3 regions of the Streptomyces sp. NPDC086023 genome follow, and region 1 is predicted to be linked to each of the others. Evidence: riboswitches for the same ligand, from Rfam matches in the RefSeq annotation. Region 1 holds a riboswitch; each other region holds the start of a gene.
What was found. A riboswitch is a leader RNA that binds a small molecule or an ion and turns the genes downstream of it on or off. The one in region 1 is predicted to bind thiamine pyrophosphate.

Region 1 (3,265 bases):
TCGGTGCCGGAGGCGACCAGGGCGCGTTCCAGGACGTCCAGGCTGGGCGCGCCTCCGGTGCCCATGATCAGGCGGGAGGAGAAGGTCCGGCCGCCGAGGGTGAGGAGGTCCGACATGGTCAGCCTCCCTGCACCGCGGTCAGCACCTCGACCCGGTCGCCCTCGCCCAGGGCCGTCGCCGGCCACTGGCCGCGCGGCACCACGGTCTCGTTGACGGCGGCGGCCACCCCGGAGGGGGCCGAGGTCAGGGTGGCGACCAGCGCGTCCAGCGTGGTCCCGGGGGCGACCTCGCGGGGTTCGCCGTTCACGGACACGGTCATACGAGCGACTCCTCACGTACTGCTGCGGGGGAGAAGCGGCGCGGCGTGAACGCGCGTGCCACCTCCGGGAGTTCACCGGTGGCCAGCAGCTCCGCCATCACCTCGCCGGTGAGGGGGGTCAGCAGCACGCCGTTGCGGTAGTGCCCGGTGGCGAGGTGCAGGCCGGGCAGCTCCGTGGGGCCCAGCAGCGGGGCGTTGTCGGGGGAGGCGGGGCGCAGGCCGGCCCGGGTCTCGGTGAGCGGGAGTTCGGTCAGGCCGGGCACCAGCTCGTGGGCGTCGCGGAGGAGTTCGTACACCCCGCCCGCGGTGACGGTGGTGTCCCAGCCCAGTTCCTCGCTGGTCGCCCCGACGACCAGCTCGCCGTTCTCCCGGGGCACGAGGTAGACGTGGCTGCCGCGGACCACCGCGCGGACCGTGCGGGTGAGGAACGGCGCGTACGCTCCCGGCACCGTCAGCCGCAGCACCTGCCCCTTGACGGGCCGGACCGGCGGCACGACCTCCGGCGGCAGGCCGGCCAGCCGTCCGCTGTGGCTGCCCGCGGCCAGTACCACCTGGTCGGCGGAGAGTTCCTCGCCGGTGTCGAGCACGGCGCCCGCGGCGCGGTCGCCGGTGACGGTCAGCCGCTCCGCGGAGGTCTGGTGGAAGAGCACGCCGGCCCGCTCGCAGGCCGCGACCAGAGCGGCGGCCAGCCGCCGCGGGTCCACCTGGTGGTCGCCGTCGACGCGCAGCCCGCCGCGCACCCCGGGTGCCAGCATCGGCTCCAGGCGGCGGCACTCGCGGCCGGTCAGCCACTCCGACTCCAGCCCGCAGCGCCGCTGCAGCGCATGCAGCTCGCGCAGGTGCGTACGGTCGTCCGCGTCCAGCGCCACGGCCAGCGTGCCGCAGGCGCGGTAGCCGATGTCCAGGCCGCCGCTCGCCTCGGTCAACTCCGCCTCGAACTCGGGGTAGCGGGCGGCGGAGGCGAGGTTGAGGCCGAGCAGGGTCTCCTCGCCGTAGTGGAGTTCGGTCACGGCGGCGAGCATCCCGGCCGCCACCTGGGCGGCGCCGCCGCCCGGCCGGGGGTCGGCGAGCGCGGTGCGCAGGCCGCGCCGCGCGGCCCGCCAGGCCGTGACCAGGCCGATGATCCCGCCCCCGATGACGAGGACGTCGGATCCCTTACGAGATGAGTGCATGGGCGTCCAGCCCCTCCCTTCGCCGGCATGACCCGGATCAGGTTCGTACGGTCGGAGGCCGGCCAGCCTCCCTCTCAGCCCGGTCCGCCCGGGCTCCCGCGATAGGTACGGTGGCCAGACTATCCCCCGGCCCCGAGCGCGGGTAAGGCCGCCCGCGAGCACGCCGCGAGCGGCGCTCCGCCCCGGACGGACACCGACTTTCCTGACGATCCGTCAGGTGGTTAGGGTGTGCGGCGTGAGCGATCAGCTGAGTCAGACCCAGGACACGGCGCACGGCGTCGTCATCGTCGGCGCGGGCATGGCGGGCGTGCAGACCGCCGTGGCCCTGCGCGAACAGGGCTGGACGGGACCGGTGACCCTGCTCGGCGCCGAACCCCACCAGCCGTACGACCGGCCGCCGCTCTCCAAGGCGGTGCTGCTCGGCAAGGCCGAGGACTCCGCCTTCGACGTCGACTTCCAGGGGCTCGGCATCGAACTGCGCCTCGGCGTCGAGGTCACCGGGCTGCGCGCCGCCGACCACGAGGTGGACACCTCCGCGGGCCCGGTCCCGTACGCCACCCTGGTCCTCGCCACCGGGGCCGAGCCCCTCACCCTTCCCGGCACCGAGGGCGTGCCGGGCGTCCACCTGCTGCGCACCCTCGACGACGCCGAGCGGCTCAAGCCCGTGATCGCCGAGCGGCACGACATCGTCGTGGTCGGCGCCGGCTGGATCGGCGCGGAGTTCGCCACCGCCGCCCGCGAGGCCGGCTGCGCCGTCACCGTGGTCGAGGCGGCCCCCCGCCCGCTGGCCGGGGCCCTGCCGGCCGAGGTCGCCGAAGCGATGGCCGGCTGGTACGCCGAGGCCGGCGCCCGCCTGCTGACCGGCGCCCGGGTGGCCGAGGTGGCCCCCGGCGCCGTGGTGCTCGCCGACGGCACCGAGCTGCCCGCGGGCGCCGTGGTCGTGGGCATCGGCGCCCGGCCCGCCACCGGCTGGCTCGACGGCTCGGGCATCGACCGCGGCGCGGACGGGTCCGTCACCGCAGACGACCACCTGGCCACCTCGTTGCCCGACGTGTACGCGGTCGGCGACTGCGCCTCCTTCCCCTCGGCGCGCTACGGCGAGCGGCTCGTCGTCCACCACTGGGACAACGCCCTTCAGGGCCCCCGGGTGGTGGCCGCGAACATCCTGGCCGGGCCCGGCGGCGAGGCGCAGGCCTACGACCCGGTCCCGTACTTCTGGTCGGAGCAGTTCGGGCGCTTCGTGCAGTACGCGGGCCACCACGCCGAGGGCGACACGCTGGTCCGGCGCGGGGACCCGGCCGAGGCCGCCTGGTCCGCCTGCTGGCTGCGCGGCGAGGCCCTGGTGGCGGTGCTGGCCGTGGGCCGGCCCCGTGACCTGGCGCAGGGCCGCAAGCTCATCGAGAGCGGGGTCCCGGTGGACCCGGCCCGGGTGGCCGACGCCGCGGCCCCGCTGAAGTCCGCCGCCCGCTGACGCGCGGGGGTGCGGCTCGCCGTACCCCCTCCGGCACCGCCCGGGTACCGGCTGTCGGCCGGGGATGGCAGGCTTGTCCCGTGACCGAGATTGACGCAAAGATCGATGCTCTCGTCCCCGAGTGGCTCTACCTCCCCGACATCGCCGAAATGCTGGACGTTGAGGTGACGCGTATCCGCCAGCTGGTGAAGGAGGGCCAGCTGATCGCGGTGCGCCGCGGTGAGAACCGCGCCCTCCAGGTGCCGGCCGCCTTCATCGACGGCGACAAGGTGGTCAAGGGCCTCTCCGGAACCCTCACGCTGC
Region 2 (3,265 bases), on a different contig from region 1:
CTGTTGGCCACGGAGCCCACACTGCTCTGTGCGATCGAGAACAGCAGCAGCAGGGGCAGGGCCGCGCCGGCGTAGGCGAGCACCAGCGTGTTGACCACCGAGGCGATGTGGTCGCGGCCGATCCGGATGGCCGCGCGGTACAAGGCCCGCGGCCCCATCGTGGGGTCCGCCGCGTGCAGTTCCCAGACGGCCGACGTCTGCGTGACGGTGACGTCGTCGAGCACACCCAGGGATCCGATGATCACACCTGCCAGCAGCAGGCCGCTCATGTCGATCTCCGGGTAGAGGCCGTGGATCAGACCCGTGTTGTCGTCCGTGTTCCCGCTCAGGAACGCCGATCCGATGAATCCGGACCCGAGCACGCCGATCAGCAGCAGCGAGACCAGGGTCCCGAGCACCGCGACCGAGGTGCGTGCCGTGACGCCGTGGCACATGTAGAGCGCGATCAGCATGATGGCGCTCGCCCCCACCACTGCGACGACCAGCGGGTTCGACCCCTGGAGGATCGCCGGCAGGATGAAGAGCACCAGTACGGCGAAGCTGACGGCGAGCGCGATCAGCGCGAACACCCCGCGCATGCGCCCCACCAGCACCACGGCCAGCGCGAAGATGCCGGCGAGCAGCGCCAGAGGCAGCTCACGGTTGACGTCGACCACCGAGTACTGGAGGTCGCGGGGGGCGTCCGGCGCGTACGCGACCACGACTTCCTGACCCTCGCTCAACTGCCGGGGCGCGCCCGGCTGGACGATCTCCAGGAACGTACGCCCCTTGTCGGGACCGGTGGTGACCTCGATGGTCGCCTTCGCGCACTGCCCGGTCTGCCGCTGCTGCGCCTCGCGCCCCTCGGGCGTGGAGGTGTCCCCCGTGGGCGGCACCTGGGCGACGTTGACCTCCTTGCAGTCCACCCGCTGGAGCGTGGCGACCCGCCCCTCCTGCGTCTGGCGGTCGAAGCCGACGCCGGTGCGCTCGTGCGCGGGGGCGCCACCGGGCCACAGCACGACCAGGCCCACCACCACCGCGGCGGCGAACGGGATCAGCACGGCGGCGATGACCTTGCGCAGGTGCTTCGAGACGGGGGCGGCCGGACCGTGCCCGTGCGAGTGCCCGCCGTGCGAGTGCCCGCCGCCGTCTCCGCCGTGACCGCCGCCGTGCCCGCCGCTCCCTGCGTGCCCGTGCCCGTGCCCGTGCCCGCCGGCGTCGTACGCTCCGTGCCCGAAGTCGTGCTCGCCCGGCCCGCCGTAACCCTCTGCGGGGCCAGGGTGGCCGGTGTGGTCATGGGGGTCGACGGGAGGCTGCGGCGGTGTGGTCACCGGCCGATCATCGCAAGAGTTGAGGGGGCCCACTGTTCAGCGCGCCACAGATGACGCTAGCGTGGGGGCACCTTTGCACAACGCGGGAGCTCGGAGCACCGGGCTGAGAGGGCGCTGATCACCGTACGCGCGTCGAAGACGACGAGTACGGGAGGAGGCTGCGTCGACCGCCGAACCTGTTACCGGGTAATGCCGGCGTAGGGAGATAGGTCTCATGACCATTCAGGATGCACGCACGCCTGCCACCAGCCAGGACGGCCAGAGCGAGCGCCAGCCGGGCTGGCACAAGGGCTACGTCGCGGGCTCCCGCCCCGACATCCGCGTGCCGGTTCGCCAGGTCCACCTCACCAACGGCAAGGACGTGACGCTCTACGACACGTCCGGCCCGTACACCGACCCGCAGATCGAGACCGACGTCCGCCGCGGCCTGCCGCCGCTGCGCGAGAACTGGATCATCGGCCGCGGCGACACCGAGGAGTACGCGGGCCGTCCCGTGCGCCCCGAGGACGACGGCATCAAGCACACCTCGCCCCGCGGCGGCCTCAAGAACCTCGACGCCGTCTTCCCCGGCCGCCCGCGCCTGCCGCGCCGCGGCCGCGACGGCCAGGCCGTCACGCAGCTCGCGTACGCCCGCCGCGGTGAGGTCACCCCGGAGATGGAGTACGTCGCGATCCGCGAGAACGTCTCCCCCGAGGTCGTCCGCGAGGAGATCGCCGCCGGCCGCGCGGTGCTCCCGGCGAACGTCAACCACCCGGAGATCGAGCCGATGATCATCGGCAAGAAGTTCCTGGTGAAGGTCAACGCCAACATCGGCAACTCCGCCGTGACCTCCTCCATCGAGGAGGAGGTGGAGAAGATGACCTGGGCCACCCGCTGGGGCGCCGACACGGTCATGGACCTCTCCACCGGCCGCAACATCCACACCACCCGCGAGTGGGTGCTGCGCAACTCCCCCGTCCCGATCGGCACCGTGCCCCTCTACCAGGCCCTGGAGAAGGTCGACGGCAAGGCCGAGGAGCTGACCTGGGAGATCTACAAGGACACGGTCATCGAGCAGGCCGAGCAGGGCGTCGACTACATGACCGTCCACGCCGGCGTGCTGCTGCCGTACGTGCCGCTCACCGCGCGCCGCAAGACCGGCATCGTCTCGCGCGGCGGCTCGATCATGGCCGCCTGGTGCCTCGCGCACCACAAGGAGAACTTCCTCTACACGAACTTCGAGGAGCTCTGCGAGATCCTGGCGGCGTACGACGTCACGTACTCGCTCGGCGACGGCCTGCGCCCCGGCTCGATCGCGGACGCCAACGACGCCGCGCAGTTCGCCGAGCTGAAGACGCTGGGCGAGCTGAACACGATCGCCAAGCGCCACAACGTACAGACCATGATCGAGGGCCCGGGCCACGTCCCGATGCACAAGATCAAGGAGAACATCGACCTCCAGCAGGAGATCTGCGAGGAGGCGCCGTTCTACACGCTCGGCCCGCTGACCACGGACGTCGCGCCCGCCTACGACCACATCACCTCGGGCATCGGCGCCGCGATGATCGCCTGGTGGGGCACCGCGATGCTCTGCTACGTCACACCCAAGGAGCACCTGGGCCTGCCGAACCGGGACGACGTCAAGACCGGTGTGATCACCTACAAGATCGCCGCGCACGCCGCCGACCTGGCCAAGGGCCACCCGGGTGCCCAGGAGTGGGACGACGCGCTGTCCGACGCGCGCTTCGAGTTCCGCTGGGAGGACCAGTTCAACCTGGCCCTCGACCCGGACACAGCCCGCGAGTTCCACGACGAGACGCTTCCGGCCGAGCCGGCCAAGACCGCGCACTTCTGCTCGATGTGCGGTCCGAAGTTCTGCTCCATGAAGATCTCGCAGGACATCCGGCGTGAGCACGGCGGGGACCTGAAGGCCGAGGAGATCCAGGCCGGCATGGCGGAGAAGTCCGCCGAGTTCG
Region 3 (3,265 bases), on a different contig from region 1:
ACGACGGTGGGCAGCACGAAGGGGACGGTGACCACGGCCCGCAGCAGCTGCTTGCCCGGGAACTCGAAGCGCGCGAAGACGTATGCGCCGGGGAGCGCGATCAGCAGCGTGAGCGCCGTGGAGGCGAGCGCCTGCCAGGTGGTGAACCACAGCACCCCGGCGATGTCGGGCCGGCCGAGCACCTCGCCGATCCGGCCGAACTGCCAGCCGGTGTCGGTCCTGATCCCGCGGCCCACGATCGCGGCCACGGGCCAGGCGAAGAAGATCGCGAAGAAGGCGAGCGGCAGGGCCATCAGGCCCAGCCGCACCGCCGTGCCGCGCCGGGAGGAGCCCGCGGGCACCTCCCGGACCGCGTCCTGCGCTACTTCAGCACGAGCGAGGTCCATGCCCCGACCCACTGCTCACGGTTCTTGGCGATCGCGTCCGGAGTCACGGTCTCCGGCTTCTCGATCACCACGCCGTGCCTGGTGAAGATCTCCGGCAGCTTCGCGTCCTTGACCACCGGGTTCACGAACATCTGGAGCGGCATGTCCTCCTGGAACTTCGTGCTGATCAGGAAGTCCAGCAGGGCCTTGCCGCCCGCCTCGTTCTTCGCGCCCTGGAGCAGGCCCGCGAACTCGGTCTGGCGGAAGCAGGTGCCGGTGGAGACGCCGGTCGGCGCCACGGCCGGCTGCGGCTCGCCGTACAGCACCTCGACCGGCGGGCTGGAGGCGTAGGAGACGACCAGCGGACGGTCGCCCTTGGCCTTCTTGCCGCCCGCGGAGCCGGAGAAGCGCTCGTTGTAGGCCTGCTCCCAGCCGTCGACGACCTCGACGCCGTTGGCCTTGAGCTTGGTCCAGTAGTCCTTCCAGCCGTCCTCGCCGTACTTGCCCACGGTCGCGAGGAGGAAGCCGAGGCCGGGCGACGAGGTCGAGGCGTTCTCGGTGACCAGGAGGTTCTTGTACTCGGGCTTGACCAGGTCGTCGAGGGTGACCGGCGGGGCCAGCTTCCTGTCGGCGAAGTACTTCTTGTCGTAGTTGACGCAGATGTCGCCGGAGTCGATCGGGGTGACGCGGTGCTCGGCCTTGTCGAGCTGGTACTGCTCGGGGACCTCCGCCAGGCCCTTGGCCTCGTACGGGATGAAGATGCCGTTGTCGAGGGCGCGGGAGAGCAGGGTGTTGTCGACGCCGAAGAAGACGTCGCCGCGCGGGGAGCCCTTGGTGAGGATCTCCTGGTTGAGGGCCGCGCCCGCGTCACCGCTCTTGAGGACCTTGACCGTGTAGCCGGTCTGCTTCTCGAACTCCTTCAGCACGGCCGGGGTGGCGTTGAAGGAGTCGTGGCTGACGAGCGTGACCGTCTTCGACTCGGGCTTGCCGCTCGGCGCCGCCCCGTCCTTCTCGTCGCCGTTGCCGCAGCCTGCGAGCGCGGCCGCGCCCAGGGCGGTGGCCAGCACGGCGCCCGCCATCTTCTTGGTGGTGCTCACGGAACATTCCTCCTGGAGTGACCAGGAGAAGACGCGGCCCCGCCCCGGCGCTCTGGGAGCGGACGCCGGGGCAGGGCGCAACAGCTTGAGTGATGACCGAACTTCCTACCCGGAATGACCCGGGCGAGGTTCAGAGGGTCTGCGGCGTGACGGTGCCCGCACTCTCAGCGCTGTGGCGCTCCCCTGTCGGAATATGCAGATGTACGGGGCCAGGTTACCGCTCGCTGGCGGCGAGCTGTCCGCACGCTCCGTCGATCTCCTGGCCACGGGTGTCGCGGACGGTGACCGGCACGCCGTGGCCGGCGATGGCCTGGACGAAGGCCCGCTCGTCCTCGGGGCGGGAGGCCGTCCACTTGGACCCCGGGGTCGGGTTGAGCGGGATCAGGTTGACGTGCACCCGCTTGCCCTTGAGCAGGCGTCCCAGCAGGTCACCGCGCCAGGCCTGGTCGTTGATGTCGCGGATCAGCGCGTACTCGATGGAGATGCGGCGGCCGGACTTCTCGGCGTACTCCCAGGCCGCGTCGAGGACCTCGCGGACCTTCCAGCGGGTGTTCACGGGGACGAGGGTGTCGCGCAGCTCGTCGTCGGGGGCGTGCAGGGAGACGGCGAGACGGCACTTGAAGCCCTCGTCGGCGAACCGCAGCATGGCCGGGACCAGGCCGACGGTGGAGACGGTGATACCGCGCTGCGACAGGCCGAGGCCGTCGGGCTCGGGGTCGGTCAGGCGGCGGATGGCGCCGACGACCCGCTTGTAGTTGGCCAGCGGTTCGCCCATGCCCATGAAGACGATGTTCGACAGGCGGGCCGGGCCGCCCGGGACCTCGCCGTCGCGCAGGGCCCGCATGCCGTCGACGATCTGGTGGACGATCTCGGCGGTGGACAGGTTGCGGTCGAGGCCCGCCTGGCCGGTGGCGCAGAACGGGCAGTTCATGCCGCAGCCGGCCTGCGAGGAGATGCACATGGTGACCCGGTCCGGGTACCGCATCAGGACGGACTCGACCAGCGTGCCGTCGTGCAGCCGCCAGAGGGTCTTGCGGGTGGTGTCGTCGTCACAGCTGATGTGCCGGACCACGCTCATCAGGTCCGGGAGCAGTTCCTGCCGGAGCTTCTCGCGCGCGCCGGCCGGGATGTCGGTCCACTCGGCCGGGTCGTGCGCGTAGCGGGCGAAGTAGTGCTGCGAGAGCTGCTTCGCGCGGAACGGCTTCTCACCGATCGCGGCCACGGCCTCGCGCCGCTCGGCGGGCGAGAGGTCGGCGAGGTGCCGGGGCGGCTTCTTGGCCCCCTTGGGCGCGACGAAGGTCAGTTCTCCCGGAAGGGGGCGGGCCATGATCGGTTTCTCCTCAGTACGACGAGGCCTGGCCGGCCTCCGTGGTAAACGGAGCCGATGGCATTGGCGCGACCGGCGCCAGGAGACCTCACAGGGCGTCCCCCCGCGGCTCGCGGGGGACGAGAAAGGCGCGCCACTCGGGAGTGGCGCGCCTTCCAGGATACCCGGGACGGCTCAGCCGGTGCCCACGAAGAGCGCCAGCAGCAGCCACACCACCGGCGCGGTGGGCAGCAGAGAGTCCAGCCGGTCCATGATCCCGCCGTGACCGGGCAGCAGGGTGCCCATGTCCTTGATGCCGAGGTCCCTCTTGATCATCGACTCACCGAGGTCGCCCAGGGTGGCGCTGACCGCGACCGCGAGACCCAGCAGCAGGCCCTGCCACCAGCTGCCCCCGTCGATCAGGAACTCCATGCACAGCGCACCGGCCGCCATCGCGAAGGCCACGGCACCGAAGAGTCCCTCGCGGGTCTTCCCGG

Region 2: linked by a shared signal. The riboswitch ahead of thiC (phosphomethylpyrimidine synthase ThiC) and the one ahead of thiO (glycine oxidase ThiO) in region 1 are both predicted to bind thiamine pyrophosphate.
Region 3: linked by a shared signal. The riboswitch ahead of ACIF6F_RS28605 (thiamine ABC transporter substrate binding subunit) and the one ahead of thiO (glycine oxidase ThiO) in region 1 are both predicted to bind thiamine pyrophosphate.

What each region holds. Positions count from the first base shown of each region.
Region 1 covers NZ_JBITRX010000001.1:397,745-401,009, forward strand. The annotation lists gene ACIF6F_RS01795 (thiazole synthase) at 1-116, opposite strand, end outside; gene thiS (sulfur carrier protein ThiS) at 119-319, opposite strand; gene thiO (glycine oxidase ThiO) at 316-1,491, opposite strand; TPP riboswitch at 1,489-1,601, opposite strand; gene ACIF6F_RS01810 (NAD(P)/FAD-dependent oxidoreductase) at 1,790-2,962, shown strand; gene ACIF6F_RS01815 (Rv2175c family DNA-binding protein) at 3,043-3,265, shown strand, end outside.
Region 2 covers NZ_JBITRX010000004.1:286,090-289,354, forward strand. The annotation lists gene ACIF6F_RS10745 (YibE/F family protein) at 1-1,343, opposite strand, end outside; TPP riboswitch at 1,383-1,531, shown strand; gene thiC (phosphomethylpyrimidine synthase ThiC) at 1,525-3,265, shown strand, end outside.
Region 3 covers NZ_JBITRX010000017.1:90,817-94,081, forward strand. The annotation lists gene ACIF6F_RS28600 (ABC transporter permease) at 1-293, opposite strand, end outside; gene ACIF6F_RS28605 (thiamine ABC transporter substrate binding subunit) at 362-1,462, opposite strand; TPP riboswitch at 1,547-1,657, opposite strand; gene rlmN (23S rRNA (adenine(2503)-C(2))-methyltransferase RlmN) at 1,677-2,789, opposite strand; gene ACIF6F_RS28615 (phosphatidate cytidylyltransferase) at 2,964-3,265, opposite strand, start outside.